2 linked regions of the Variovorax paradoxus genome follow. The protein of the gene in region 2 binds, or shares a complex with, the protein of the main gene of each other region. Links are inferred from orthologs where the notes say so. Each region holds a gene or a part of one and is shown on either strand. Other genes may lie near its edges.

Region 1 (14,452 bases), 530 kb from region 2 along the record:
GGCAGCGACGATCCGGGCGCGGGGATGCGTGGCAAAGCCAGAAAGCGCCGCCGGCACGCCGACAAGCAACAACGAGGCCTCGCTGTGCCGCTCGAGAAAGGCGCGGCAGGCCGCGAGCGTGACTCGCGGCCCATGATCACCCCCCATGCAATCGACGGCCAGCGTGATTGCGGAAGGAGCAGCAGTGATTTCGGGGGAAGAAGGCGTAGCCATCAAAACAAAGGCCCGACGCTACAGGGAAAGTAGCTTCGGGCCTTGGCCTTGGGATGCGAGATCAGGCTTCGGACTTGTTCTTGAGCACCTGGCGGCCACGGTAGAAACCGTTGGGGCTGATGTGGTGACGCAGGTGCGTTTCACCGGTGGTCGGCTCGACGGCGATGCCGGGAACGACCAGCGCATTGTGGGAACGGTGCATGCCGCGCTTGGAAGGCGACTTCTTGTTTTGCTGGACGGCCATGGTGGCTCCTGGACTGTAAGGTGAGTGAAAAGGTGCGGGCTCAAACAGTGGCAATGCAGTGACATGGCTGGCATGTGCTGATCTGCGATGCATCTCACGGCGGCGCGCGCGAAGCCCATGATTATAGCCCAGCCACCGCGAAAGAGCTACTTGCCCTCTTCCAAGCCGTCTTTCGGCGTGCGCGAACGCAACGCTTCGAGGGCAGCAAAGGGATTCGGCTTGGCCTCTCCGGCAGCCTTGAAGTCTTCGTCGCTGGAGGAAAGGCGCACGGGCGCAGGACAAATGTCGTGGACCGGCATGACGGGGATTTCCATCAGAAGCTCGTCCTCGATCAGCGTGCGCAGGTCGAAATCACGGCTGACGACGAGCAGGTCTTCGTCCGCCTCCTCATCTTCCGCCTCGGCGGTCGCCTCGTCGGCCACGAAACGGAACCAGCGGTCCACCGAAAGCAGCGTTTCCACGGGCGCCAGGCAACGCTGGCAAACCAGCGGCACGGTGGCTTCGGCTTCAAGATGCATCCAGGGCGTGGGCTTGCCGTCTGCGCCTGGGCGCTCTTCCCCGCTGGCCTCCCACCGGACCACCGCCTCGGGGGCCGGGGCAGCCAGTTCGGCGACCAGGCGCTCATAGTCAGGGACCGGGTCTGCGGCATCCAGGGTGGCAGCGGCGGCCGTGAAGGCCGGCACATTGAGCCGTTCGGGGGCAAATTCTCTCTTCATCCGCACCAGTCTATCGCGCCTGCTCACTCGCGTGCGTCGGGCGTGCCTCAGGGTCTTGGAGGCTCACGCACAATCTCCTCATGCAACGCACAGTGATCCTTGCCTCGACCTCGCGCTACCGCCAAGAACTGCTCAACCGCCTCAGACTGCCCTTCGACGTGCACTCGCCCGAAGTGGACGAAACACCGCTTCCCGGAGAAACACCGCGCGACCTGGCTCTGAGGCTGGCGCTCGAAAAGGCCAACGCCGTGGCCACGCGCTTTCCGCAAGCCGTGGTCATCGGCTCGGACCAGGTGGCAGACCTGGCCGGCGAAGCGCTCGGCAAGCCCGGCGACCATGTCCGCGCCACCGCCCAGTTGCGCCGCATGAGCGGCCAGACGCTGATCTTCCAGACGGCCGTGGCCGTCGTCTGCCACGCTTCCGGCTTCGTCCAGCGCGACATCGCGCCTGTGCGCGTGGTTTTTCGCGACCTCAGCGACACGGCGATCGAGCAATACCTGCAGGCCGAACAGCCCTACGACTGCGCCGGCAGTGCCAAGAGCGAAGGCCTCGGCATCGCATTGCTGGACGCAATCGACAGCGATGACCCGACAGCGCTCGTCGGCCTGCCGTTGATCCGCACCTGCCAGATGCTGCGCGCTGCAGGAGTCGAACTGCTGTGACAACACCCAAAGGCAAGCTCTATCTCGTTCCGGCGCCGCTCGACTTCGGTTGCGAAGTGCAGGCTCCGCTGCAGGACGCCCTGCCGCTCGGCACGCTGCAGCTCGCGGCAGGCATCACGCACTGGATCTGCGAGAACGCGAAGTCAGCGCGCGCCTATCTCAAGCGCATCGACGCCATTGCGCCTCTCGCAGCACCCCTGCAGGCGCAAGACATCCAGGAACTGCCGCGCGAAGTGCACAAGAAGGGCGACCATGCCGGCCAGTTCGACGCCCGCCCGCTGCTGGCTGCCGCGCTGGAGGGTCACGACATCGGCCTGCTGAGCGAGGCAGGCATGCCGGCCGTGGCCGACCCAGGTTCTTCGGTCGCACGCGCCGCACACGATCTGGGCCTCACCGTGGTGCCCCTCACCGGCCCGGTGTCGTTGCTGCTGGCGCTGGCTGCGAGTGGCCTGAATGGCCAGAACTTCGCCTTCGTAGGCTACCTGCCGCAGGATGCCGGCGAGCGCCAGGTGCGCATCCGCGAGCTCGAAGCACTGGCGCTCAAGTCGGGCCAGACACAGCTGTTCATCGAAACGCCCTATCGCAACGCCTCGCTGCTGCAGGCGCTCCTGCAGACTTTGCAGCACAACACCCGGCTTGCCGTGGCGCGCGGATTGACGCTGGCCACGGCGCAGGTGCGCAGCGAAACGGTCAAGTCCTGGCGCGCCGCGAAGCCGCAAGCCACCACGGACGAACGCCTGCCCGCCGTGTTCGCGATCGGCCGTTGACCATGGTGGCCGTCACCCCGGGCGCACGCTGGGCGTCGCGTGCGCAGTTCTTTTCCGCCGGCTTCATCTTCGCGACCTGGGGCGTGCACGTGCCCACGGTCAAGGCGCACTACGGCATCGATGAAGCGCAACTCGGGCTGGCCATGCTCGCGGCCGGTGCGGGCGCGATGATCGGCTTGACCAGCGCGGGCCGCTGGATCGGCCGCCACGGTCCGCGCCGCACGGCCGGCATCTGCGGCTGCATCTACGCGCTGCTGCTGGCCGGACTGATCGCCATGCCGGGTTACTTTGCGCTGCTGCTCCTGCTGGCCGCCTTCGGCCTGGTAACCAGCGTGTTCGACGTGTCCATCAACACAGAAGCCGCGCAGCTCGAATTGCACGGCGGCACGCCACTCATGAGCGGAATGCACGGCATGTTCAGCCTGGGCGGCATGGCAGGCGCCGCCAGCGGCAGTGCCGCACTGGCGGCCGGCCTGGGCGCGCAGGCGCACCTGCTGATCGTTGCCGCAGCCATGATGGCGTTGGTGGCGGCGGCCACGCGGCACATGCTGCCCCGACCGGCCACCAGCGGCGCAGCCGAAGCCGACCACGGTTTCCTGCTGCCGCGCGGCACGCTCGCCGTGCTGGGCGTGCTCGCCGCGCTGGGCCTGATCGCCGAAGGCGCAATCTACGACTGGAGCGTGCTCTACATGCAGCAGGAGATCGGCAGTCCGCAGCAGCAGGCCGCGCTGGCCTATGCAAGCTTCTCGGCTGCCATGGCAGCAGCGCGGTTCGGCGGCGATGCGATGCGCGCCCGTTTCTCGCCTGCCACGCTGCTGCTCGGAAGCGGATTGCTGGCCGCGGCGGCCATGGCCCTGGTGCTGATCACCAACCTGTCCTGGCTGGCGCTGGTCGGTTTTGCGGGCGTGGGCGTGGGTTTCGCGAACGTGGTGCCGATCCTGTTCTCGGCTTCGGCGAAAGTGCCGGGGGTCGAGCCTGCGCGCGGCATCGCCTCGGTGTCGGCCGTGGCCTATCTGGGATTCATGGCAGGCCCGGCGGCCATTGGCTTGCTCGCGCGGGCAACGTCGCTGACGGCCGCGCTCTATGTGGTCGTGGTTTTCGCTGCAGCGCTGGCGGCATCGGCGCGCTACACCGCCCGCAGCGAAACCAGGTAGGCGAATCGGGTCAGCGCAGCGCCGGCGCGGTGTGCATCAGGCGCACGGTGGTCTCGGCCATTGCAGCGCCGAACTTCTTTGCCAGCTTCTCGGCCACGTTGTCACGACGGGTGTAGTCGATGACTTCCTCGGCCTTGATGACCTCGCGGGCCACGTAGTCGACATTGCCCAGCTGATCCGCCAGGCCGTATTCAACGGCCTGCTCGCCGCTCCAGAACAGGCCGCTGAACAGGCCAGGCGTGTCGAGCTTCAGGCGATCGCCGCGTCCAGTCTTCACCACGTTGATGAACTGGGCGTGGATCTGGTTCAGCATGGTCTGTGCATGGGCGCGCTGAGCGTCGCTCATCGGACTGAACGGATCGAGGAAGCCCTTGTTCTCGCCGGCAGTGAGCAAGCGGCGCTCGACGCCGACCTTCTCCATCACGCCGGTGAAGCCGAAGCCATCCATCAGAACGCCGATGCTGCCGACGATGCTGGCCTTGTCGACGTAGATCTTGTCCGCCGCTGCAGCGATGTAGTAAGCCGCCGACGCGCAGGTCTCCTCGACCACGGCATAGACCGGCTTCTTGTACTTGGCCTTCAGGCGCTTGATCTCGTCGTTGATGATGCCGGCCTGCACCGGGCTGCCGCCAGGCGAGTTGATCAGCAGCACCACGCCCTTGGCGCCCTCGTCCTCGAACGCGGTCTTCATGGCGGCCACGACGAATTCGGCGCTGGCGTCGCCGCCATTGGCGATCTCGCCCTTGATCTCGACGACGGCCGTGTGGGCCGTGGTCTTGGCGGTGCTCGGCGTGCTGCGCGAAAGCGCGAGCCAGGCCAGGAAGATGAAGAACGCCAGCCAGGACAGGCGCACGAAGGTCTTCCAGCGGCGCGTGGCCTTCTGTTCGTTCAGCGAGGCGAAAGCAAGCTTCTCGAGGGTGGCGCGTTCCCAACCGGGACGCTGCGTGGGATCTTTGGCCATGTTATTGGGAGGAGCCGGCTCAAATGGTTCGAACCCCGCGGGTTCCGTTCGGTTCGGGTCGGTCATGTCAGAAGGTCAGGGGATGAAGGTTCCAGTCAGTATGCCAGTGCACTACGCCGTCATGCTCGCTCAAGGCGATCTTCACGAGGCCGCCGCGGCACGGGCCGCCCGCGCATTCGCCGGTGTCGGGCCTGTAGACCGCGCCATGCGTCGCGCACAGCAGCCACTGGCCGGTGTCGTCGAAGAACCGGTCGGGCTGGAAGTCCATCTCCATCGCCACATGGCTGCAGCGATTGAGAAATGCATGCGGCAGGCCTTCGAAGCGAATCGCGAAGGCGCGGCAGGTCTCGCCGCCATGGACCACGTCGAATGGAACGGCCAAGCCGCCTTCGACCAGATCCGACGCGTTGCACAAGGGGATGCGTTCTTCACTCATGGCAACACAAGTCCGGCTTCAGGCGTTGCCGAGGAGCCACGCCTTGAGATCGGCCACCGAATGCGCGATGTGCAGCGGTTTGAACTCGTCGAAGCTGGCGGGCTCGTGGGCGCCGTAGCTCACCCCCACACAGGCGGCGCCGGCATTCTGCGCGAGCTGCAGGTCGTGCGTGGTGTCGCCGATCATCAGCGTGCGTTCGGGTGTCACGTCGAGTTCTTCCATCAGCTCGAGCAGCATGCGCGGATGCGGCTTGCCGAAGGTTTCGTCGGCCGTGCGCGAGGCGTCGAAGCGGTCGCGCAGCGCCACCGACCTGAGCGCCTCATTCAGGCCGCGGCGCGACTTGCCGGTGGCAACCGCCAGCCTGTGGCCTCGCGCACGCAGGGCATCGAGCATCGGCAACACGCCGTCGAACAGCACCAGGTCATCCTGGTGCTGCAGGTAGTGGTAGCGGTAGCGCGCGCCGAGCTCGGGATACTTTTCCTTCGGCACGTCGGGCGCGGCACGCGCCAACGCCTCGGCCAGTCCGAGGCCGATCACCCAGGCAGCGTCGTTCTCGCTCGGCTTGGCGCCGCCGACGTCGACCACCGCAGCCTGGATGCAGCGCACGATCAGGCGCGTGGAGTCGTAGAGGGTGCCGTCCCAGTCGAAGGCGATCAGGTCGAAGTTGAGGGGTCTGGATGATTCAGTCATGGGACGTGGGAGTGGGGTGTTGGGCCATGGCCTCGAGGGCAGCGGGCGACATCAGCACGCGCAGCTCGGGCGGCAGGTCGGCCTGCAGCGCCACGCGGTCGCCGCTGGCCGGATGGTTGAACTGCAGCCGCCAGGCATGCAGGAACATGCGCTTGAGGCCAAGCTTCTGCAGTGTGCGCTGGCGCTCGGATTCGCCGTACTTGTCGTCGCCCGCGATCGGGTGCCCGGCCGAGGCGAGGTGCACGCGGATCTGGTGCGTGCGACCGGTCTTGATGGTCACGGCCAGCAATGACAGCGGCGTGGCGTCGCCCGGCATCGCGAGCCGTGCCAGCACGCGAACCAGCGTGACGGCACGCATGGCGTCCGGGTGGTCCTTGGCGACCACGCGCACGCGGCGCTCGCCGGCACCCGCTCCGGAGCCGTCGGGCAACAGGTATTTGGCCAGCGGCGCATCGAGCACCTTCCTGTTGGCGGGCCAGTCGCCCTCGACGAGTGCCAGATAGGTCTTGCCGGTTTCGCGCTCCCGGAACTGGTCCTGCAACGCGACCAGCGCACTGCGCTTCTTGGCCACCAGCAGGATGCCGGAGGTCTCCCGGTCGAGCCGATGCACCAGTTCCAGGAACCTGGCGCCGGGCCGCGCGGTGCGCAATTGCTCGATCACGCCGAAGCTCACGCCGCTGCCGCCGTGGACAGCCACGCCGGCGGGCTTGTCGATGGCCAGCACGGCGTCGTCTTCCAGCAATACCGGGAATTCGCGTGCCGGCGCGGGCGGGGCGGCGCCCTCTTCCGCCCGCGGCGACAGCCGGATCGGCGGCAGCCGCAGCACGTCGCCTGCCTCGATGCGGGTTTCAGCCTGCACGCGGCCCTTGTTGATGCGGACCTCGCCCGAACGAATGATCCGGTAGACGTGCGTCTTCGGCACGCCTTTCAGATGGCGGAAAAGGAAGTTGTCGAGCCGCTGCCCTACGGATTCGGCGTCGACCGTGAGAAATCGGATGGCCGAATGCGGCGCGGCGTCATCGGCCGGGGCTTTTCGGTCTGCGGGATTTCGAGCAGCCGCGGGGCCTTGCTTCGCACCTATAATGTTTTTCACCAGCGCGGTCATGTAAGTGCTTGATTAGACAGAAGTTTAGTCCACTGCCATCAAATACCCAGGGCGGCGCTGCGAGGTCGATGCCGCTTTGGCGCTCAGCTGCAAACCCCGCGCAATTGCGCAAAGTGGCAGAGCAGGCGCCCAAGTCAAGCCGACACCCACGAAACACCGATACGGAATACCCAGCCTGCAGCTGACCAAGCTGCAGGCGGATCGAAGCGAGTCCCTTGTTGTGTTGATGCTGCTGATTCAACTTTGCCTGCGCTGGCCCACCTGGTTTCGACCAGTGGCCGCAGGCATCGAACGATCGGTAGCGCGCGCCACCCTTGCGCAACCGGCTATCAAAAAGATAGCTACCCAACACCGAATCTGGCTCGCGCCCATCCACGCGCCCCCACCCCGGCTGTCTGCTTGAGCTAACGCTCGAGAGGCCTGCACGCGCTCGGCGCGGCAGCGACAGCATCCGGGGCCCAAGCGGCAATTCCCTGGTTTCGCGGGCGTCGTCCGTGCATCGTTGGCCCATCAAGGGCCGGTAGAACGATACATATAAGGACAACGCATCATGAAGCGGATGCTGATCAATGCCACGCAGGCCGAAGAACGCCGCCTGGCCATCGTCGACGGGCAGAAACTGCTCGACTACGAAATCGAAATCGAAGGGCGCGAACAGCGCAAGGGCAACATCTACAAAGCGGTCGTGACGCGCGTCGAGCCTTCGCTCGAAGCCTGTTTCGTCGACTACGGCGAAGACCGCCACGGCTTCCTGCCGTTCAAGGAAATCTCCAAGCAGTACTTCGCCGAGGGCGTGTCTGCCAGCCAGGCCCGCATCCAGGACGCGATCCGCGAAGGCCAGGAACTGACCGTCCAGGTCGAGAAAGAAGAACGCGGCAACAAGGGCGCCGCCCTCACCACCTTCATCTCTCTCGCGGGCCGCTACGTCGTGCTGATGCCGAACAACCCCCGTGGCGGTGGCGTGTCACGCCGCATCGAGGGCGACGACCGCGCCGAACTCAAGGAGGCGATGGACCAGCTCGAGTACCCGAAGGGCATGAGCATCATCGCGCGCACCGCCGGCATCGGCCGCTCGGCGCCCGAACTCCAGTGGGACCTGAACTACCTGCTCAAGCTCTGGAGCGCCATCGACGGTGCGGCCAAGGGCGGCAAGGGCGCGTTCCTGATCTACCAGGAATCCTCGCTCGTCATCCGCGCGATCCGTGACTATTTCAATCACGACATCGGCGACATCCTGATCGACACCGACGACATCTACGACCAGGCGCAGCAGTTCATGGCGCACGTCATGCCCGAGCATGCCGCCCGCGTGAAGCGTTACCGCGATGACGCGGCCCTGTTCAGCCGTTTCCAGATCGAGCACCAGATCGAGTCGGCCTACGCCCGCACCGTGCAGCTGCCTTCGGGCGGCGCCATCGTGATCGACCACACCGAAGCGCTGGTCTCGGTCGACGTCAACTCCGCCCGCGCCATCAAGGGCGGCGACATCGAAGAAACCGCCACCCGCACCAACCTCGAAGCCGCCGACGAAGTGGCCCGCCAGATGCGCCTGCGCGACCTGGGCGGCCTGATCGTCATCGACTTCATCGACATGGACGAGTCGAAGAACCGCCGCGAAGTCGAAAGCCGCTTGCGCGACGCGCTGCGCCAGGACCGCGCCCGCGTGCAGTTCGGCTCGATCAGCAAGTTCGGCCTGATGGAAATGAGCCGCCAGCGCCTGAAGCCGGCGCTGAGCGAAGGTTCGTCGATCCCCTGCCCCCGTTGCGGCGGCTCGGGCCACATCCGCGACACCGAATCGAGCGCGCTGCAGATCCTGCGCATCATTCAGGAAGAGTCCATGAAGGACAACACGGCCGCCGTGCATGTGCAGGTGCCTGTGGAAGTCGCTTCGTTCCTGCTGAACGAAAAGCGCCCCGAGATCGCCAAGATCGAGCTCAAGCAGCGCGTCACCGTGCTCATGGTGCCGAACAAGACGCTCGAAACGCCGAACTACAAGCTCGAGCGCCTGAAGCACGACGACCCGCGCCTCGACCACATCGAAGCCAGCTACAAGATGGCCGACGAGATCGAGGATCCGACCTCGGTCACGCGCCGTTCGCAGGAGCCCACCAACAAGCAGACCCCGGTCATCAAGGGCGTGTTGCCCGACGCGCCCGCGCCTGTGGTGCCGCCCAAGCCCGAAGCGGTGCGCCCTCCGGTGGCGGCACCTGCACCGGTCGCACCGCCTGTGGTGGCCGCGCCCGTGCCGGCACAGACTGGCTTCGTCGGCTGGATCAAGAAGCTGTTCGGCGCTGCGCCGGAACCCGTGGCAGCGCCCGCACCGGCGCCTTCCGCGATTCCGGTCGAGGCACCGAAGCCTCGACGCGACGGCCGCCCTGGCCGTGACGGCGAGGCACGCGGCGGACGCGACGGCGAACAGCGCCGCGGCGGCCGCAACGGTGAAGGTCGCGGAGAAGGCCGCGGCGAGAACGGCGGCCGCTCGGGCGGACGCGACGGCGAACAACGCCGCGGCGGCCGTGGCGGTGAACGCCGCGAAGGTCGCGAGGGCCGTGAAGGGCGCGAAGGCCGCAACGGCGAACTGCGCGCCGACGGCACCAGCCAACCTCGCGATCAGCGCGAACCTCGTGAGCCGCGTGAAGCCCGCGCACCGCGCGACGGCGAACAACGCCGCAACGGTCGCGGCGAGCGTCGCGAAGGCGAAGGCCGCGAGGCCCGCAACCTGCCGACGGAGGCCCTCGATGGCAACGCCAACCTCGAAGCCCAGCAACTGGTGCCCGGCGCCGCGCAGGGCGAAGAAGGCAGCACCGGCGAACGCGCACCGCGTCCCCGCCGTGAACGTGGCGAGCGCGGCGACCGTGCGGAACGTGGTGAACGTGCCGAGCGCGGGGAACGCAACGACCGCGTCGAACGCAGCGCCGAAGGTGGCGAAGGCGCCGCCCAGGGCGAGCGCCAACCCCGCAACGGTCGTGAAGGACGCGAGCCGCGCGAAGGTCGCGGCGACGAGCAGCGTGCACCGCGTGGCGACCGCAACGACGGCCGCCGCGAGCGTCGCAACGACGCGCCGCAGCTGAACGGCGACGCTGAAGTGGCAGCCGCCGCCGATGCCGAGCAGCAAGGCAGCGAAGCCCTCGACGGCAGCAACGAGCAGGCACCGCGCCGCGAAGGCGACGAACGCCGCGGTCGTTCGCGTGACCGCTATGGCCGCGACCGCCGCGAACGCGGCCCGCGCGACGGCAGCGATGCCGCCACCGCCGAAGCGCCTGTCGCCACGGAGGCAATCGCCGAAAGCCAGCAGGCCCTGCCGCTCGCATCGGAGCGCGTCGAAACGTTCCAGGCTGTCGAAGCCATCGCCGCGGAAGTTCGCGAGCCGGCGCCGCAGCAGCAACCGCGTGCCGAGCGCCCTGCGCCGGTCGCGGCTGCCACCGCGCCGATCGTGGTCGAAAGCGCCAAGGCCCCTGCCGCCGCGCCCGCCGCCAATGGCCGCGCGTTGCCCAAGGTGCAGCCCTTCGAGCTGCCGCTGGCCGAACTCGCGCAGATCGCCGAAGGTTCGGGCCTGCAGTGGGTCAATTCCGACGCAGAACGCATCGAGCAGGCACGCGCCGCAATTGCCGCCGAACCGAAGCCGGTGCATGTGCCCCGCGAGCGCCCGCCGGTGGTGGTACTCGACGAAGGCCCGCTGGTGCTGGTCGAAACGCGCCGCGACCTCGGTTCGATGTCGCTGCCGTTCGAGCAGGCTGCTCCTGACGCTACAGCGCAGCAACGCACGCTCTGAGCGACACCCGCTCGCAAATGAAAGACGGCGCCGATGGCGCCGTTTTTTTATGCTTGCCCCGGATCAGGCCTCAGTCACGGGCTCGTCGCCGGCAGACCTGGCTTCTTCGGCCGTGGCACGTTGGGCGAACACCGCGGCGCGCTGGGCCCTGATGGTGTTGCAAGCCAGCACGGCTGGCGCTTCGCAGGATTTGAGCCGGCTTGCCGCATCGATGCCAAGGGCACCCTGATCAGAGCTCGGCGCGACTGCGTGTCCAGGGTGTGTCGGCCTCCGGACGCCAGCCGGCATCAGCCGATCGATCTACGGCGGCGACAACCCGCCAGCGTCGAGGACGTCATGCAAGAAGGTCCGTATAGCCTATAGGCCGGCCGACCGGCCCCATTGCCAGCGAAGAAGCTCAGCCGTGCTCGACCTGCGCAGCGCGCTTCCAGGCTTCGGCGGCCTGGGTGGCATCGTTGCGGTCTTCGGCGAGCTGGGCCAATGCCAGCCAGGCGCGGCGGTACAGCTCGGTGTCCTGCAGCCCCAGCCCGGCCTGCATCAGCAGTTGCTGGGCCTTGCCCCAGAGCTGGCGCTTCATGCAGGCCATGCCCGCGAGGTACTGCAGGTTGGGGTCGCGAGGGTTGTTGCGCTGCGCGCTTTCGATGCGGGCGAGCCAATCGGCATCGACCGAGTCGAGCCCCGCCTCGAGAGCCCGTGCGAGCTTCACACGCAGCCCGTCACCGAGGCCGCGCGGGTTGGCCACCATGCGCTCCCAGGCCGGCAGCAGCCAGCCGCGTGCGAGTGCCAGGTCGCCACGCAGCGCGACCATGCGTTGCGCAGCATGGATAGCCACCTCGGGCATCTCGCGCTCGCTCGCGTCAAGTTCGGTCCAGGCGCGCAGCAGCTGTGCCGGGTCGTGCGCGCCGGACAGCAGCTCCGTTGCGAGGCCGCGCACGATGCTTTGTGCCGCAGCCTCGGAGAAGGCACGGTGCTTGGCCAGCAGCCGTGCGGTTTCGAGCGCTTCGAGCGTGCGGCGGTCCTGGCGGGCAGCCTTCAGGCGCAAGCGCAGGGCCAGCGTGCGGCGCTGCGCGCCCTGCGGCAGTTCTTCGAGCCTCGCCAGCGCGGCGGCGGCATCGCGGTCCTCGAGGGCCCAGCGCGCGGCACGCAACTGCACGCCTTCGCGGGTCTCGGGGCTGGCGAGCACGGCCCGGTCGACGCTTTCGTTGAGAGCCTGCTGCAGATGGGCGTCGCGTGCAGGCTTGTCCTGCAAGGCCTGCGCGCTTTCGGCGGCCAGCAGGTGCGACAGCACGCGCACCTGCTGCGCCTGCGGCAGGCTGGCACCCAGCGCGGCCAGGGTCTTTTCCTGTGTGAGCGCTGCCAAGGCGGCCTTGCGGGCACGAGAAAAGCGGCCGGAGATGAGCTGCACCATCGCGTCGAGCACCGACGCGTGCAGCGTGCGCTCCTTCTGCTGCAGCCGCCATTGGCGCGCCTGCTTCGGCAGCGAGAACAGCGCCGCCAACGCGCGCAGAGCGGCATGCAGCAGCACGAAGGCCACCAGCAGGATCACCAGCACGAGGTTGAGCGACAGGTCTACGCGCCAAGGCGGCCAGAACACGGTGATCGTGCCCTGGTTGTTGCCTGCAAAAAGTGCAACGGCCGCGGCGACGGCGAACAGTGCGAGGAGCCAGATTGCTGCGCGCATTCCCGGTCAGCGTCCTGCAGCCGCGGTAGCGAGCGCGGTAAGGGTGTCATCGATGCGCACCGGCTCGGTCGTCTTCAGCTGCGACTGCAGCTGCTGCAGCAGCGTCGCGGCCGCCTGCGTGCGGCGGGAAGCGGGGTCGAAGTAGCGATTGAGCGAGGCGGTCACCTGGGAAAGTTCGATGCGCGTGGCTTCCATCTGCCGCGACAGCAGGGACAGGCGTGCGTTGAGCAGCTTGAGCTTGAGGTTCTCGCGCAGGAAGTACGACTGCTCCGGCGCCAGCAGGATGGCCTCAGGACTCTGGATGCGGCCCACGCGCAGCAGCGAACGCAGTTCGCCGCGCACTGTCAGCAACACGCGCTGCCACCACGGCGCGTCGGCAGGAATCGGTTCGGCCTGCCAGCCGTTGGTGCCGGTGCCGCGCACCGTGACGGCATTGAGCGTGGGAAGGTCGTCCACGCCGCGCATCAGTTCGTCGAGCTTCTGCAATGCGTCGGCGTTGTCGGTGCTGGCGCTGCTGCGCAGGCGATCGGCGTCGCGCTGCATGGCGCGCTGCAAGGGCGCAAGCCGCGGCTGCGCCGCCCGTGCGATGCGCTGGTCGCCGGCCTTGAGTGCGGCCAGCAGCGGCTCCACACTGCCGGTGACCTGGGCCTGCTGCAGCGCCAGGCGCACGGCCGAGTCGATGTCGACCACGAGGTTCTCGTCGCGCGAACGCGAGAGGCTTTGAATGAGTTCCTCGAGCTGCGAGCGTTGCAGCGCGACCTCGGCCACGCGCGTTTCGACCAGCGCGACCCGCGCCGAAGCATCGCGCACCGTGTCGCTGGCCTGGCGAGCCAGCGTACGGGCTTCCATCGACTGGGCAATGGCATCGGCGCTCTGGCGCGCCAACTGCTCCTTCATGCCGCTGACCTTCTGCCACAGCGCAATCGCCATCAGCAATGCAGCGAGTGCGACGAGGGCCACGAGGCCGTACGCGAGGCGCGACAGGATCAGCGCGCCGGCGGCCTGTGCCGCCGGTGTCTGGTGCGGCGCCAGGGTGGCGGGCACCGGCGGCGTGGCGGCAGGGGGAGAAGAAAAATCGTCTGACGGGGACGCGGCGCTCATGCCAGCGATTCTATCGACGCGACCAGTGCGTCCCGCAGCGGTGTGCATACACACAACGCCCCGAAACCCGCGGCCCGCGCGGCTTCGCCGATGCGTGCGTGGGTGGCGACGGCGCTCGCGGCATGCCAGTTGGTGCCGGGCATCGCACGCTGCAGGTTGCCGATGGCCTCCGAACTGCTGAAGAGCCAGATCGCACGGCCCGCGGCGCCTTCGGCGGCGAGACGCCGCTGCGCCTCGTCCAGCGAGGGCGCCAGGCGCCGGTACGCGACCACGGTATCGCGCAAGCCGCCCGCGGCATCGATCTCCCGGGCAAGCCAGTCGCGGCCCGCGGGGTGACCGGCTTCGTCGCCGCCTCGCGCGATCAGCACGCGCGTGCCGGCCGACACCTGCGGCTGCACGCGTTCCCACAGCGCCTCGGAATCGAAGCGGGTGGCTTCGGGCGGCGGCGCATCGATCAACCCGTCGGGGATGCCCGCGCGATGCAGGGCACGCCCGGTGCCAGGGCCCGTCGCCCAGAAACGGCAGCCCGCCAATGAAACGCCGTCGTCCTTATGGGCGAAGAAATGTTCGACCGCCGTGGCACTCACGAACATCAGGGCGGCGTAGCCGGAGAGCTGCATCCACGCTTTCTTCAAGGGCGCGGCGTCGATCACGGGTTCGATCACGATCAGCGGCAGTGCCACCGCATCGAGCCCGGCGGCGCGCAGGTCGGCAACCCAGTGCGCGGCCTCGCGCGCCGGCCGCGTGACGATGACGGGGCGGGTGGTCATGCGATGACCACGGGCGTCAGCGCGCTCCGGCGTCGCGCAGCAGCGCCGCGGCGCGCCGGCCGAGCGCGTCGGCCTCGGCGAAGCCGGCGCCGGGCGCCAGCGCATGCACCTTCACCAGGGGCTCGTTGCCTTCGGGGTCGCCCTCGGCGAAGCCGGCGCCGGGCGCCAGCGCATGCACCT
Region 2 (13,621 bases):
CCGACGACGGCGCAGAAACGGACCTCGACCTCGGCCACTACGAGCGCTTCATCAACACGCGGATGCGCAAGGCCAACAACTTCACGACCGGCCAGATCTACAAGACCGTGCTCGAGAAGGAACGCCGCGGCGACTACCTCGGCAAGACGGTGCAGGTGATCCCGCACATCACCAACGAGATCCAGGAATACATCAAGCGCGGTGCCGGCATCGGCACGGCGCACGAGGTTGACGTGGCCATCGTCGAGATCGGCGGCACGGTGGGCGACATCGAGTCGCTGCCCTTCCTCGAAGCCGTGCGCCAGATGAGCCTGCGCATGGGTCCGAACAACTCCGCCTTTGTGCACCTGAGCTACGTGCCCTGGATCGCCGCCGCCGGCGAACTCAAGACCAAGCCCACCCAGCACACCGCGCAGAAGCTGCGCGAGATCGGCATCCAGGCCGACGCGCTGCTGTGCCGCGCCGACCGCCCGATCCCCGACGACGAGCGCGCCAAGATCTCGCTGTTCTCCAACGTGCCCGAATGGGGCGTGATCTCCATGTGGGACGTGGACACCATCTACAAGGTGCCCCGCATGCTGCACGAGCAGGGCCTCGACGGCCTCATCTGCGACAAGCTGCGCATCAACACGCCGCCTGCCAAGCTGCAGCGCTGGGACGAGCTGGTGTACGAGGTCGAGCATCCGCAAAAGGAAGTGTCGATCGCCATGGTCGGCAAGTACGTCGACCTGTCGGACAGCTACAAGTCGCTGAACGAAGCACTGCGCCACGCCGGCATGAAGAACCATGCCCGCGTGAAGATCGACTACATCGATTCCGAGACCATCTCGGCGCAGGACGTTTCGCGCCTGGCCAAGTACGACGCCATCCTGGTGCCCGGCGGCTTCGGCCAGCGCGGCGTCGAAGGCAAGATCTCGGCCGCCCGCTTCGCCCGCGAAGGCAAGGTGCCCTACCTCGGCATCTGCCTGGGCATGCAGGTCGCCACCATCGAGTACGCCCGGCATGTGGCCGGACTGAAGAACGCCAACAGCACCGAGTTCGACCCCGAGACGCCCACCCCCGTGATCGCGCTGATCACCGAGTGGAAGGATGCCGACGGCACCGTGAAGACGCGGGACGAGAAGTCCGACCTCGGCGGCACCATGCGCCTGGGCGCGCAAAGCTCCGACGTGTCTCCCGGCACGCTGGCGCACAGCATCTACGGCGACGTGGTCACCGAGCGCCACCGCCACCGCTACGAAGCCAACGTGAACTACCTCGACCAGCTGCGCAGTGCCGGCCTCGTGATCTCGGCGCTCACCCAGCGCGAGCATCTGACCGAGATCGTCGAGCTGCCGCAGAACGTGCACCCGTGGTTCATGGGCGTGCAGTTCCACCCCGAGTTCAAGTCGACCCCGTGGGGCGGCCACCCGCTGTTCAATGCGTTCATCAAGGCCGCGCTCGACCACAAGGAAAAGGGTACGGGCAACACCAAGGCATTGAAGGCGGTCGCATGAGCGGCTACGTCATCGCTCACGTCGAGGTGACCAACCCGACGCAGTACGAGGAATACAAGAAGTGGTCGAGCGCCGCCATGCAGGCGCACGGCGCCGAGGTGTGCGTGCGCGGCGGCCAGGTGCAGCCGCTCGAGGGCGACTGGAAGCCCACCCGCGTGGTCGTGCTCAAGTTCGCGAGCTTCGAGCAGGCCAAGGCCTTCTACGAGACGCCCGAATACCTCAAGGCTCGCGAAGCGCGTGCCGGCGCCGCGATCATGAACATGATCGCCGTCGAAGGGCTCTGAGCCCCCTGCCCCATTTTTTATTCATCCGCCAAAGAGAACCGAAAGAGAAAGACAAAAGATGAGTGCAATCGTTGACATCGTCGGCCGCGAAATTCTCGACAGCCGAGGCAATCCCACCGTCGAGTGCGACGTGCTGCTCGAGTCGGGCACCATGGGCCGCGCGGCCGTGCCTTCGGGTGCGTCGACCGGCTCGCGCGAAGCCATCGAGCTGCGCGACGGCGACAAGGGCCGCTACCTCGGCAAGGGCGTGCTGAAGGCCGTCGAGAACATCAACACCGAGATCTCGGAAGCCGTGCTCGGCCTGGATGCCAGCGAGCAGGCCTTCCTCGATCGCACGATGATCGACCTGGACGGCACCGACAACAAGGGCCGCCTGGGCGCCAACGCCACCCTCGCCGTCTCGATGGCCGTGGCCCGCGCCGCCGCCGAGGAATCGGGCCTGCCGCTGTACCGCTACTTCGGCGGCATGGGCGGCATGCAGCTGCCGGTGCCGATGATGAACGTCATCAACGGCGGCGCACACGCCAACAACAGCCTGGACCTGCAGGAATTCATGATCATCCCCGTGGGCGCCAAGAGCTTCCGCGAGGCCGTGCGCTACGGCGCCGAAGTGTTCCACGCGCTCAAGAAGATCCTGGGCGACCGCGGCATCAGCACCGCGGTGGGCGACGAAGGCGGCTTCGCTCCCAGTGTCGAGAGCCACGAGGCGGCCATCCAGCTGATCCTGGAAGCCATCGACAAGGCCGGCTACACCGCCGGCGAACAGATCGCCCTGGGCCTGGACTGTGCGGCCAGCGAGTTCTACAAGGACGGCAACTACGTGCTGTCCGGCGAGAACCTCACACTGTCGGCCGGCAACTGGGCCGACATGCTGGCGACCTGGGTCGACAAGTACCCGATCATCAGCATCGAGGACGGCATGCACGAAGGCGACTGGGACGGCTGGAAGCTGCTCACCGACCGCCTGGGCAAGCGCGTGCAGCTGGTGGGCGACGACCTGTTCGTCACGAACACCAAGATCCTGCAGGAAGGCATCGACAAGGGCATCGCCAACTCGATCCTGATCAAGATCAACCAGATCGGCACGCTGACCGAGACCTTCGCCGCCATCGAGATGGCGAAGCGCGCGGGCTACACCGCCGTCATTTCGCACCGTTCGGGCGAAACCGAGGACAGCACCATCGCCGACATCGCCGTGGGCACCAACGCCGGCCAGATCAAGACCGGCTCGCTGTCGCGTTCGGACCGCATCGCCAAGTACAACCAGCTGCTGCGCATCGAAGAAGACCTCGGCGACATCGCCGTGTACCCCGGCCGCGGCGCGTTCTACAACCTGAAGTAACGCGCGTCGAACGCCCGCGTCATGCGCGCCCGTCTCGTTCCACCGATCATCCTGCTGCTCCTGCTGGCCATCCTGCAGTGGCAGTTGTGGAACGGGCGCGGCAGCGTGCGCGACGTGGCACAGCTGCGGACCAAGCTGGCCGACCAGAAGGATGCCAACGCCAAGGCCGCGCTGACCAACGAGCGCCTGACTTCCGAGGTCAACGACCTCAAGGACGGCCTCGAGATGGTCGAGGAACGCGCCCGCGCGGAGCTCGGCATGGTCAAGCCGAACGAAGTGTTCGTGCAGATCGCTCATTAGGATGACCCCCCGTCTTCGCGCACTTCGTGTCGCTTCGCCAACCCCCTTGCAGGGGGCGATGCCTGCAGCCCGGCAACGCCGGTTCTGCGGTGTCCCACGAACAGACTGCGGCGGTGCCCTCCGGGGGCGAGTCTGATCCTGGAACTTCTCTCGGCCCCGGCATTCCTGCTCTGGGGCTCTCCTGTGAGCTGGCTCGAATTCGTCGCCGCGCTGCTGGCGCTCGCCATGGTCGGCTGCAACATGCGCGAGATCCACTGGGGATGGCCGCTGGCCATCGTCAGCTCGCTGCTCTATGTGGCGGTGTTCGCCAAGGCGCGCATCTATGGCGATGCCTCGCTCCAAGTCTTCTTTGCCTGCGTCGCCCTGTGGGGCTGGGCGCAATGGCTTCGCGGCCATCGCGCCGATGGCAGCGCGCTGCAGGTCAGCCGGCTCTCGCCGCGCGGCCTTGCACTCACGCTGGCAGCCTGCGCCTTCGCATGGCCGGCCGTCGCTCTCTTCCTGCGGCGCTTCACCGACACCGACGTGCCGTGGTGGGACGGTTTCGCCACCGGGCTGAGCCTGGTCGGGCAGTTCCTGCTCGGGCGCAAGTTCATCGAAAACTGGTTGATCTGGCTGGCGGTGAACGTGGTGAGCGTGAGCCTCTTCATCCACAAGGGCCTGTGGCTCACGGTAGGCCTGTACGCGGTGTTCGCGGTGCTGAGCGTCGCGGGCTACCTGGCTTGGCGGCAGCGCATGCCGAAGCCGGCGGATGCGTCCGATGCGGCCAAGGCGGTGCGCGCATGACGCCCACCCTGCCCACCGGCTGCGTGATCGCGCTCGTGGGCGCCGAGAGCACCGGCAAGACCGAGCTCGCGCGCGCCATCGCGCAACGCCTGCAGGACCGCGGCACACCGGCCACGTTGGTGAGCGAGTACCTGCGCGAATGGTGCGAGCGAGAACGCCGTACGCCGCGTCCCGACGAACAGCAGGCCATCGCCGACGAGCAGACCCGCCGCATCGACGCCGCAGCGCGCTCGGGCGTGGTGGTGGCCGACACCACCGCGCTGATGACCGCGGTCTACAGCGAGCAGCTCTTCGCCGACACCTCGCTCTACGACGACGCGCTGGCCGCGCAACGCCGCTACGCCATCACGTTGCTGACCGCGCTCGACCTGCCCTGGGTGGCCGACGACATGCGCGACGGCCCGCACGCACGCCAGCCGACCGACACGCTGCTGCGCGCCGCACTCACTGGCGCCAGGCTCTCGTACGCCGTGGTGCACGGCACCGGCGGCGAACGCCTGGCCAGCGCCTGGAACGCCATCAATTCCATCGCGAGCAACGAAGGCCGCACGCGCGGCTCGCGCGGCCTGTCCGAATTGAAGCCCGTCTCGTGGTCATGGCCTTGCGAGAAATGCTCCGATCCGGAATGCGAACATAAGCTCTTCAGCGACCTGATCGCGCGCCGCGACTAGCGGCCAGCGCGCCCCGTCGCTTCCCCTTCACCGGAGACCCGATGCCCCTGCCGACCGTCGCACTGCTTCCTGCCGCCTTCGCCGCCCTGCTGCTCGCCGCCGCGCCTGCCTTTGCGGCCCCCGTGGCCGCCACCGTCGAGAACGGCACCACCACCACGGCGTGCGCCGAGGAGGACAACGTCTCGCTGACCCTGCGCGGCGACGGCATCCGCCACATGCGCATCGAAGCCCTGCAGCCCGACTACCTCGACAAGATCGGCAACGACGTCACCAAGCCCGACTTCTCGGATTGCAACTTCGACGGCGGCGAGCACCCGACCGATCCGGCGCACCGCTTCCGCAAGCGCACCGTGGTGCTGATGGACAACGCGCAGTGGCGCATCGTCGGCATGACGCTGCCGACCTTCTGGCGCCCGCAGCGCGTGCCGGTGCAGGTCGGCAAGCGCAAGGACCGAGGCTTCCATCTGCTGCAGGTATTCAGGAAGGAGAACGGCAAGACGCTCGAGGCGATCGTGCTCTATCCGTCCGACGGCTACTGGCGCCTCAAGCCGCTGCCCGATGCGCGCTTCGGCGACGGCGTGTACGGCTCGTCCTTTTTGCTCGGTCCGGTCGAGGCGGCTGCGCGGCCCGTGGTGAACATCGCGTCGATCCGCATCGTGCCGCGTCCGCTGGCGATCCACGTGCGCTTCACGGATGGCGGCAGCGCAGTGGCGCGCGTCGACGAGATCAGCCGCCAGCGCACCGCGCTCGACGTGACGCTTTCCAAGCCCACCACCGGTGCGCAGCCCTTCGCGGTGCTGCGCTCGATGTACGTGACGCCCGACAACGCCGACGTGAGCGAGGTGCGTTGGCAGGTGTCGCCGCAGGCCGCACAGCAGGTGCTGCCGCTGCCCGAGGTGAAGTCGCTGCAGGCCACGCAGGTGCGCTTCGGCCGCAGCCTGCCGTCGAAGCACAACACCAGCGCGCCGGACATCGCGTTCAGCGGGTTCGACGACGCTGCCCGCTAGCAGCGGCAAGCTGCGCGCGAGCGCAGCGCCCGCCCTTACTGAACGACCGGGCTGCCCGGAATCTGGTCGCCCAGCGGCGTGAACAGCTGCGCCGCATCGACTGCGTCGAAGCGGTACTGCTTGCCGCAGAAATCGCAGCCGACCTCGATGTCGCCGCGCTCGGCGAGGATGCTCTCCGCTTCTTCCACGCCGAGGCCGCGGATCATCTGCGCCACGCGCTCGCGTCCGCAGGTGCAGGCGAAGTGCGGCCCTGCCGCACCGGTCTGCGGCTCGAAGCGCAGCAGCTTCTCTTCCCAGAACAGGCGACGCAGGATGGTCTCGACGTCGAGCGTCAGCAGCTCATCGCGCTTCAGGCTCGATGCGAGGATCGAGATGCGGTTGTAGTCCTCGTTGCGGCCGATCTGGTCTTCATTGGCCTGGTCGTGGTCCTTGTCCGCCGTGCCTTCGAGATTGCCCTCGCCCTTCACCGGCAGGCGCTGGATCAGCAGCCCTGCGGCCACCTTGTCGTCGGCGGCCAGCACCAGCGTGGTGTCGAGCTGCTCGCTCTGCAGCATGTAGTGCTGGAGCACGTCGCTGAGCTTGCCGAGCTTCTCGCCGTTGTCGCCGAAGAGCGGCACCACGCCCTGGTACGGCGTCGTGCCCGGCAGCTTGTCCTTGGGGTCGAGCGTGATGGCGCAGCGGCCCTTGTTGTTCACGTTGACCATGTCGGGCAGGCGTGCGTCGGCCGGCAGGTCGCCGATGACCTTGGCCGTGGCGCGCAGGCTCAGGTCAGGCTTGGCCTCGGCCACCGCCACCTTCACCGGACCGTCGCCGAAGATCTGCAGGATCAGCGCGCCGTTGAACTTGATGTTGGCCTGCATCAGCGTGGCCGCGGCCGTCATCTCGCCGAGCAGTTCGGCCACGGGCGGCGGGTAGGCGCCGGTGGCGGTGTTTGAGGCGCGCCGAGCAAGGATCTCCTGCCACGCATCCGTCAGGCGCACGATCATGCCGCGCACCGGCAGGCCATCGAACAGGAATTTGTGCAGCTCGCTCACAACGTTTTCTTTCTTCAGGTGCCTGCAGCGCCGGGGCTCAGGCGATCTTCTTGAGGCCCTTCGCGAAGCGATGGGCGTTTTCCACATAGTGCTCCGCACTCTGGCGAAGGCGGGCGGCCGCTGCGTCGTCGAGGGTGCGCACCACCTTGGCCGGCGAGCCGATGATGAGGGAGTTGTCGGGAAACTCCTTGCCCTCTGTCACGACGCTGCCGGCGCCAACGATCGAATTGCGGCCGATCTTCGCGTTATTCAAGACCACCGCCTGGATGCCGATCAGCGAGTTGTCGCCCACGGTGCAGCCGTGCAGCATCACCTGGTGGCCCACGGTGACGTTCTCGCCGATGGTCAGCGGGCAGCCGACGTCGGCGTGCAGCACCGAGAGGTCCTGGATGTTGCTGTTGCGACCGATGCTCAGCGTCTCGGTGTCGCCGCGCAGCACGGCGCCGAACCACACGCTGGCGTTCTCCGCCAGCCTGACGTTGCCCATGACCTGCGCGCTGTCGGCCACCCAGGCACCTTCACCCAGCTGCGGGGCCACACCGTCGAGTTCGTAGAGCGCCATTGTTCTTGTCTCCGGAAATGTCAAAGAAGGTCAAAACTAGAATTGTAGGGATGCACCCCCGTTTGAGCGCGCTTGCCGCGCTGCGCCTGACAGATCCAGATGAAAAAGTGGCCGCCACGCGCGCTGCTGCTGCGCAAGGCGCTACCGATTCCATAGCAATCGATCCCATTCGCACGCCAGGCGACGACACCGGCGTTCCGGGCCGCCCCGACAGGCCGCTGCGCGTGGCCGCGACCGCGGTGCAGAAGCGCTCGCCGTTCACGCCGGAAGGCCGCGCCGCGCTGATCCATTCGATCTGCCACATCGAGTTCAACGCGATCAATCTCGCGCTCGACGCGGTATGGCGCTACGACGGCATGCCCGAGGCCTACTACCGCGACTGGCTGCGCGTGGCCGACGAGGAAGCGCTGCATTTCACGCTGCTGCACGCGCACCTGCAGGACATGGGCTGGCGCTACGGCGACTTCCCCGGCCACGACGGCCTGTGGAACATGTGCGAGAAGACCAAGGACGACGTGCTCGCGCGCATGGCGCTGGTGCCGCGCACGCTCGAGGCGCGCGGGCTCGATGCCACGCCGTTGATCCAGGGCAAGCTCAAGCGCGTGAACACACCGGATGCGCTGCGCGCGGTCGAGATCCTGGACATCATCCTGCGCGACGAAGTCGGCCATGTCGCCATCGGCAACCATTGGTACCGATGGCTGTGCGACGGCGCGGGGCTCGATGCCGAGGCGACCTATCCCACCCTGGTGGCGCGCTATGACGCGCCCCGCCACAAGCCGCCGTTCAACTTCGAGGCGCGCGGCCGCGCGGGCTTCAGCGCGGAGGAATTGCGCCAGCTCGCAGCCACGCAGGCTGCCCCTGCGGACAAAGGCTGAAGCGCCCCCTAAGCGGGCCGTGCGTGCACCACCAGCTTCGGCGAGAAGTACTGGAGCACCTCGCCGCGCTGGTTGCGCGTCTGGCAGCGCATCGTCACCATCGCCCGGCCGGGCTTGGAGCGCGACGGCGTGATGTCGATCACCTCGGCCACCACGTGCAGCACGTCGCCGGGCCGCGTCGGCTTGGGCCATTGCAGTTCCCCGCCCGAACCGATGATGCCGTCGGCCAGCGGAATGCCGCTTTCCACCAGCAGCTTCATGGTGAGCGCGGCCGTGTGCCAGCCGCTCGCCGCGAGGCCCGCGAAGAAGGTGCCTTCGGCCGCTTCCTCGTCGGTGTGGAAGGGCTGAGGATCGAACTGCTGCGCGAAGGCCTTGATCTGCGCCGCGTCGAGCGCGTGTTCGGCGCTCTGGAAACGGTCGCCGACCTTCAGGTCTTCGAGGTACAGCTTGGCCATGGGGGTCTCCTTGTTGTGACGAGCGCCATTCTCGGGCGTCAGACGCGCTCGAGGATCGTCGCGATGCCCTGCCCGCCGCCGATGCACTGGGTGGCCAGCGCATAGCGGCCGTTCTCGCGCGCCAGCAGCGACGCCGCCTTGCCGGTGATGCGCGCGCCGGTCGCGCCCAGCGGGTGGCCGATCGAGAGGCCGCCGCCGTCGAGGTTGATCTTCGCGGGATCGAGCCCGAGGTCGCGGATGCAGGCCAGCGCCTGCGACGAGAAGGCCTCGTTGATCTCGATCACGTCGAGGTCGGCCGCGCTCAGGCCGGCGCGCGCCAGCGCCTTGCGGGTCGCGGGAATCGGGCCGATGCCCATGATGGCCGGGTCGACGCCGACGGTCGCGAACGACCTGATGCGCGCCAGCGCCTTCAGGCCGTGCTTCGCGGCGAACGCATCGCTGGTCACCAGCACCGCGGCCGCGCCGTCGGTCAACGGCGACGAGGTGCCTGCCGTGACCACGCCATCGGGGCGGAAGGCGGGCTTCAGGTTGGCCAGCGCCTCGGCCGAGGTGGTCGGGCGGATGCAGCCGTCGGCATCGACGATGTCACCCGAGGCGAGGCGCACCGGCACGATCTCGCCGGCCAGCCGGCCTTGCGCGCGTGCCTCCGCCGCCTTGCGGTGCGACTCGACGGCCAGCGCCTCCTGGTCGGCGCGGCTCACGTTCCAGCGTTGCGCCACGTTCTCGGCCGTCTCGCCCATCGAGATGTAGGCGTCGGTGGTCTCCTTGAGCTCGGGATTCGGCGAGAAGTTGAAGCCGCCCTGCGGCACCATCGACATCGACTCCACGCCAACGCACAGGAAGGCCTCGCCCATCCCTGCCTCGATCTGCGCGGCGGCGATGTGCACGGCCTGCATCGACGAACCGCAGAAGCGGTTGACCGTCATCCCGCCCACCTCGTGCGGCAGGCCGGCCAGCAGCCCGACGATGCGCGCGAGGTTGTTGCCCTGCGAGGCCTCGGGGTAGGCACAGCCCAGGATGATGTCCTCGAGCAGCGCGGGGTCGAGGTCGGTACGCTGCAGCAGCCCGCGCACCACGCCGGCGGCGAGCGTGTCGGGACGGACTTCGGCAAGGGCGCCCTTCTTCGCGAAGTGGAAGGGAGAACGGGCGTAGGCGGAAATGACGGCTTTCATGGAAGACTCCAACAGGTTGACTACCATCCAATCGGTAGGCTGAAACGGCAAAAAATAGGCACGCCGCGGCGTGCCCGTGTCCGGCCCGGCATTCAGCCGGGCAATGAACTCCTCAGTTGCGCGACGGCTTCGTCGAAGTCGTCCACACGGCCCGTCATGCGCGCCGAAAGCAGCGCGCCCTGACAGACGGAAAACACATAGGCGGCGAGCGCCGCAACCGACGTGCCCTTCCCGGGCACGGGCATCAGCGCACCCAGAACGCCGGTGAGCCACGTTACCTGCGTGTTGCGCAATTCCCGCACGGCCTGGCGCAGGTCGTCGTTGATGACGTCCCAGCCCGGCGTGAGCGCGCCCGCGGGGCACATGCCCGAACCGGCTCTCAAGGTGTTGCGGTACATGCGGAAATACGATTCGAGCGCGTCCTTCGGCTCGCGCGAACGGGCGGCATCCCAGTCCTTGAAGCCTTGCGTGGCCGCGTGAATCACCGCAATGCCCAGCGCCTCCTTGGTCGGGAAGTGGTGGTACAGGCTGGCCTTGCGGATGCCGACGGCGTCGGCCACGTCCTGGAAGCTGAAGCCCAGGTACGAGCGCGTCTCGATGAAGCTGCGCGCCACCGCGAGGATCTGCTCGCGGGTGTTGCCTGGGGCCAGGGATGCGGTCGTGCTGGACATCTACCTACTATAAGGTAGGCAAATTCGAACCGCAAGCCTCAGGGTCAATCGGCCTTGATGCCCGCCGCCTTGACGATCCGGCCATTGGCCTCGAACTCGCTCGCGATCTCCTTCGCGAACGCTTCCGAGGTGCCGCCGGTGGGAACGTTGTCGGTGGCGGTGAGCTTGGCGCGCAGTTCTGGGCTTGCGAGCGCCTTGTTGATCTCGGCGTTGTAGCGCGCGACCAGCGCCGCCGGCGTGGCGGCTGGCGCGAACACGCCGAACAGCGAATTGATGTTGGCCGCCTTGTAGCCCAGCTCGCCCAGCGTGGGCACCTGCGGCAGGCTTTCGAGCCGCGCCGGCGCGCCCACGGCCAGCGGGCGCAGCTTGCCCGACTGGATGTGCGACGACAGCGTCGGGCTGGCGTTGGTCGACAGGATCTCGAACTGCCCGCCGATCGCATCGTTGAGCTGCTGGCCGCCGCCCTTGTAGGGTACGTGCGTGATGTCCACGCCGGCCGCCGCATGCAGCTGCTCGAGCACGATGTGGCCAAGCGAGGCCGAGCCCGAGGTGGCCCAGCGCACTGCGCCAGGGCGCGCCTTGGCGTCTTCGATCAGCGCCTTGAAGTCCTTCGCCTTGCTGGCCGGCGTGGCGATCAGCAGCACGGGCGAATACATCACGCTGGCCACCGGCGTCACGTCCTTCATCGGGTCGAAGGGCAGCTTGCCGAGGTGCGGGCTCAGCACCAGCGGGCTGATGGCCGAGAAGCCCAGCGTCGCGCCGTCGGGTGCGGCCTTGGCGACGGCGTCCATGCCGATGGCCCCGCTGGCGCCCGCGCGGTTGTCCACGATCACCGTGGTGCCCAGTTGCGCGGCGAGCCGGTCGCCCAGTGCGCGCGCGACCACGTCGCTGACGCCGCCTGCAGGGTAGGCGACGATGAGCCGCACGGTCTTGGGAACGGCCTGCGCATGGGCGCCGGATGCGGCGCACAGCGCGGCGGTGGCCAGGAGCCGGGTCGCCAGGCGGCGCGAGGGCTTCGAGGAAGCGAGGAAATTCATGTCTGTCGGTTACCTGTTTGCATCAGTCCAGCTGCAGCTTGCGCTCGCGAATCAGCCTGGACCACTTCTCATTGTCCGCCTTGACGAAAGCCGCGAACTCGGCCGGGCCGAGCGAGTGCACTTCGGCGCCGGCGGTGGCGAACTTCGCCTTCACGTCGGGTAGCGCGAGCGCCCTGGCGAGTTCGGCCGCCAGCCTGTCGACGACGTCCTTCGGCATGTTGGCCGGCCCCACCAGGCCCTGGAATCCGACCGACTCCATGCCCGCCAGGCCCAGTTCCTTCACCGTCGGCACGTCGGGCAGTTGCGGATCGCGCACCGGTCCGGTGACGGCCAGCGCCTTCAGCTTGCCGCCCTTGACCTGCGGCAGCAGCACGCTGCCCGCGTCGATGAGGATCTGCGTCTGCCCGCCGATCAGGTCCTGCACCGCGGGCGCGCTGCCCTTGTACGGCACGTGCGTCATGTCGAGGCCGGTGACCTGGTTCATCAGCTCGCCGTTGAGGTGCGTCGAAGTGCCGTTGCCGCCCGAGGCGAAATTGACCTTGCCGGGCTGGCCCTTGGCCCAGGCCACAAACTCCTTGAGGTTCTTCGCCGGATGATCGGGCCGCGTCACCGCGATGTAGCTGCCCTGGCTGATCTGGCCGATGTAGGTGAACTGCCTGATCGGGTCGTACGGCGGCTTGCTCTGCAGGTAGGGCGCGATGGCGAACGGCCCGGTGTTGGCGAGCAGCAGCGTGTAGCCGTCGGCGGGCTGGCGCGTGAGTTCGGTGGCGGCGATCATGCCGCTCGCGCCCGGCTTGTAGTCGACCACCAGCTGCTGCTTGAGCGCTTCCTGCAGCGGCACCTGCACTGTGCGCGCGGCGAAGTCGATGCCGCCGCCGGGCGGATAGCCGACGATCAGGCGGATGGGCTTGGCACTGGGGAAACCCTGGGCAGCCACGAGGCCTGCGGCCGCAGCCAGCGCGACGCCCGCGCAGATTCTGGTGATGTTGAAGTTGATGTTCATGTTGTGTCTCCTCGGATCGGCTTTCGATTCTGCAGCAGGCGGCGCAGCGTCAGCGCGTTGCCGGCCGCTTCGCCTCCGGCCGTGTTGTCCAGGATGCACCAGCACCGCGCGCCCTCCTCCCTCGCAAGACGCAGCCGCAGCGCGAGCCGCGCAAGCAATGCGTCGTCGTAGGCCGACCAATAGCGCCGCGGCGAACCGTGCAGGCGCAGATAGACGAGCCCGGACCACCCGCCGGGCGCGGCGGCCTCGTCGAACAGCACCGGGTCCGCCAGCACGCGCCCACCTCGAAGCGCGCGAGCATCGCGTCGGCCTGCGGCACGAACCAGCTGCGGTGGCGCGGCTCGAGCGCAACAGCGCCCGCATGGCGTTGCCTCAGATCCGAAAGAAAGCGCCCGGCCGCGTCGGCATCGAACGCCAGACTCGGCGGCAACTGCACCACGAGGCAGCCGAGTCTGTCGCCCAGCCCGCCGGCCTGTGCAAGGAATGAATCGAGAGGCGGCATGGCATCGACCAGCCGGCGCTCGTGCGTCACTGTCTTCGGCAGCTTGACCGCGAAGCGGAACGACGCGGGCGTGCCGGCCGCCCACCGTTCGTAGGTCTCGCGCCGGTGCGGCCGATGGAACGATGTGTCGATCTCGACGGCGTCGAAGACCTGCGCGTACCGCTCGAGGTGCGAGCCCTCGGGCGGGAACTCGTTCCACAGCGCACGCGGCAGGCTCCAGCCGGCGCAGCCGATGCGCCACGGCGTCAGGTGCTCATCCGCGAGGATGGTGGCTGGCATGCAGCTGTTTCAGGCGCTCGCGCGCCACGTGCGTGTAGATGGTGGTGGTCGAGATGTCGGCGTGACCCAGCAGCAGTTGCACCGCACGCAGGTCGACGCCGTGGTTCAGCAGGTGCGTGGCGAAGGCGTGGCGCAGCGTGTGCGG

What was found.
Region 1: the proteins of eno (region 2) and AACL56_RS10010 are in contact, whole or in part, in a solved structure (PDB 2FYM), measured with the Escherichia coli proteins. The link is inferred for Variovorax paradoxus from one-to-one orthologs.

Annotation. Positions count from the first base shown.
Region 1 is NZ_LR743507.1:2,230,663-2,245,114, reverse strand. Bases 7,158-10,920 are described here. They hold AACL56_RS10010 (Rne/Rng family ribonuclease), read left to right. Parts: upstream 7,158-7,498; coding sequence 7,499-10,720; downstream 10,721-10,920. Outside these bases: phosphate acyltransferase PlsX, read right to left, coding at 1-213; rpmF (50S ribosomal protein L32), read right to left, coding at 275-457; AACL56_RS10050 (YceD family protein), read right to left, coding at 604-1,173; AACL56_RS10045 (Maf family protein), read left to right, coding at 1,254-1,835; AACL56_RS10040 (SAM-dependent methyltransferase), read left to right, coding at 1,832-2,602; AACL56_RS10035 (MFS transporter), read left to right, coding at 2,605-3,756; AACL56_RS10030 (S49 family peptidase), read right to left, coding at 3,767-4,783; AACL56_RS10025 (Rieske (2Fe-2S) protein), read right to left, coding at 4,785-5,153; AACL56_RS10020 (HAD family hydrolase), read right to left, coding at 5,172-5,843; AACL56_RS10015 (RluA family pseudouridine synthase), read right to left, coding at 5,836-6,936; AACL56_RS10005 (heme biosynthesis protein HemY), read right to left, coding at 11,118-12,401; AACL56_RS10000 (uroporphyrinogen-III C-methyltransferase), read right to left, coding at 12,408-13,502; AACL56_RS09995 (uroporphyrinogen-III synthase), read right to left, coding at 13,499-14,272; hemC (hydroxymethylbilane synthase), read right to left, coding at 14,289-14,452. UniProt on the Escherichia coli protein: Endoribonuclease that plays a central role in RNA processing and decay. Required for the maturation of 5S and 16S rRNAs and the majority of tRNAs. Also involved in the degradation of most mRNAs.
Region 2 is NZ_LR743507.1:2,758,510-2,772,130, reverse strand. What follows is about bases 1,049-3,980. They hold eno (phosphopyruvate hydratase), read left to right. Parts: upstream 1,049-1,838; coding sequence 1,839-3,122; downstream 3,123-3,980. Other genes in these bases: pnuC (nicotinamide riboside transporter PnuC), read left to right, coding at 3,588-3,980; ftsB (cell division protein FtsB), read left to right, coding at 3,144-3,422; AACL56_RS12645 (DUF1330 domain-containing protein), read left to right, coding at 1,493-1,780; AACL56_RS12650 (CTP synthase), read left to right, coding at 1,049-1,496. Outside these bases: more of AACL56_RS12650, read left to right, coding at 1-1,048; more of pnuC, read left to right, coding at 3,981-4,205; AACL56_RS12625 (ATP-binding protein), read left to right, coding at 4,202-4,876; AACL56_RS12620 (hypothetical protein), read left to right, coding at 4,918-5,883; AACL56_RS12615 (Hsp33 family molecular chaperone HslO), read right to left, coding at 5,919-6,917; AACL56_RS12610 (gamma carbonic anhydrase family protein), read right to left, coding at 6,955-7,479; AACL56_RS12605 (ferritin-like domain-containing protein), read left to right, coding at 7,530-8,357; AACL56_RS12600 (MaoC family dehydratase), read right to left, coding at 8,366-8,812; AACL56_RS12595 (thiolase family protein), read right to left, coding at 8,851-9,984; AACL56_RS12590 (TetR/AcrR family transcriptional regulator), read right to left, coding at 10,077-10,655; AACL56_RS12585 (Bug family tripartite tricarboxylate transporter substrate binding protein), read right to left, coding at 10,700-11,692; AACL56_RS12580 (Bug family tripartite tricarboxylate transporter substrate binding protein), read right to left, coding at 11,715-12,695; AACL56_RS12575 (DUF72 domain-containing protein), read right to left, coding at 12,692-12,955; site-specific tyrosine recombinase XerD, read right to left, coding at 13,451-13,621. UniProt on the Escherichia coli protein: Catalyzes the reversible conversion of 2-phosphoglycerate (2-PG) into phosphoenolpyruvate (PEP). It is essential for the degradation of carbohydrates via glycolysis.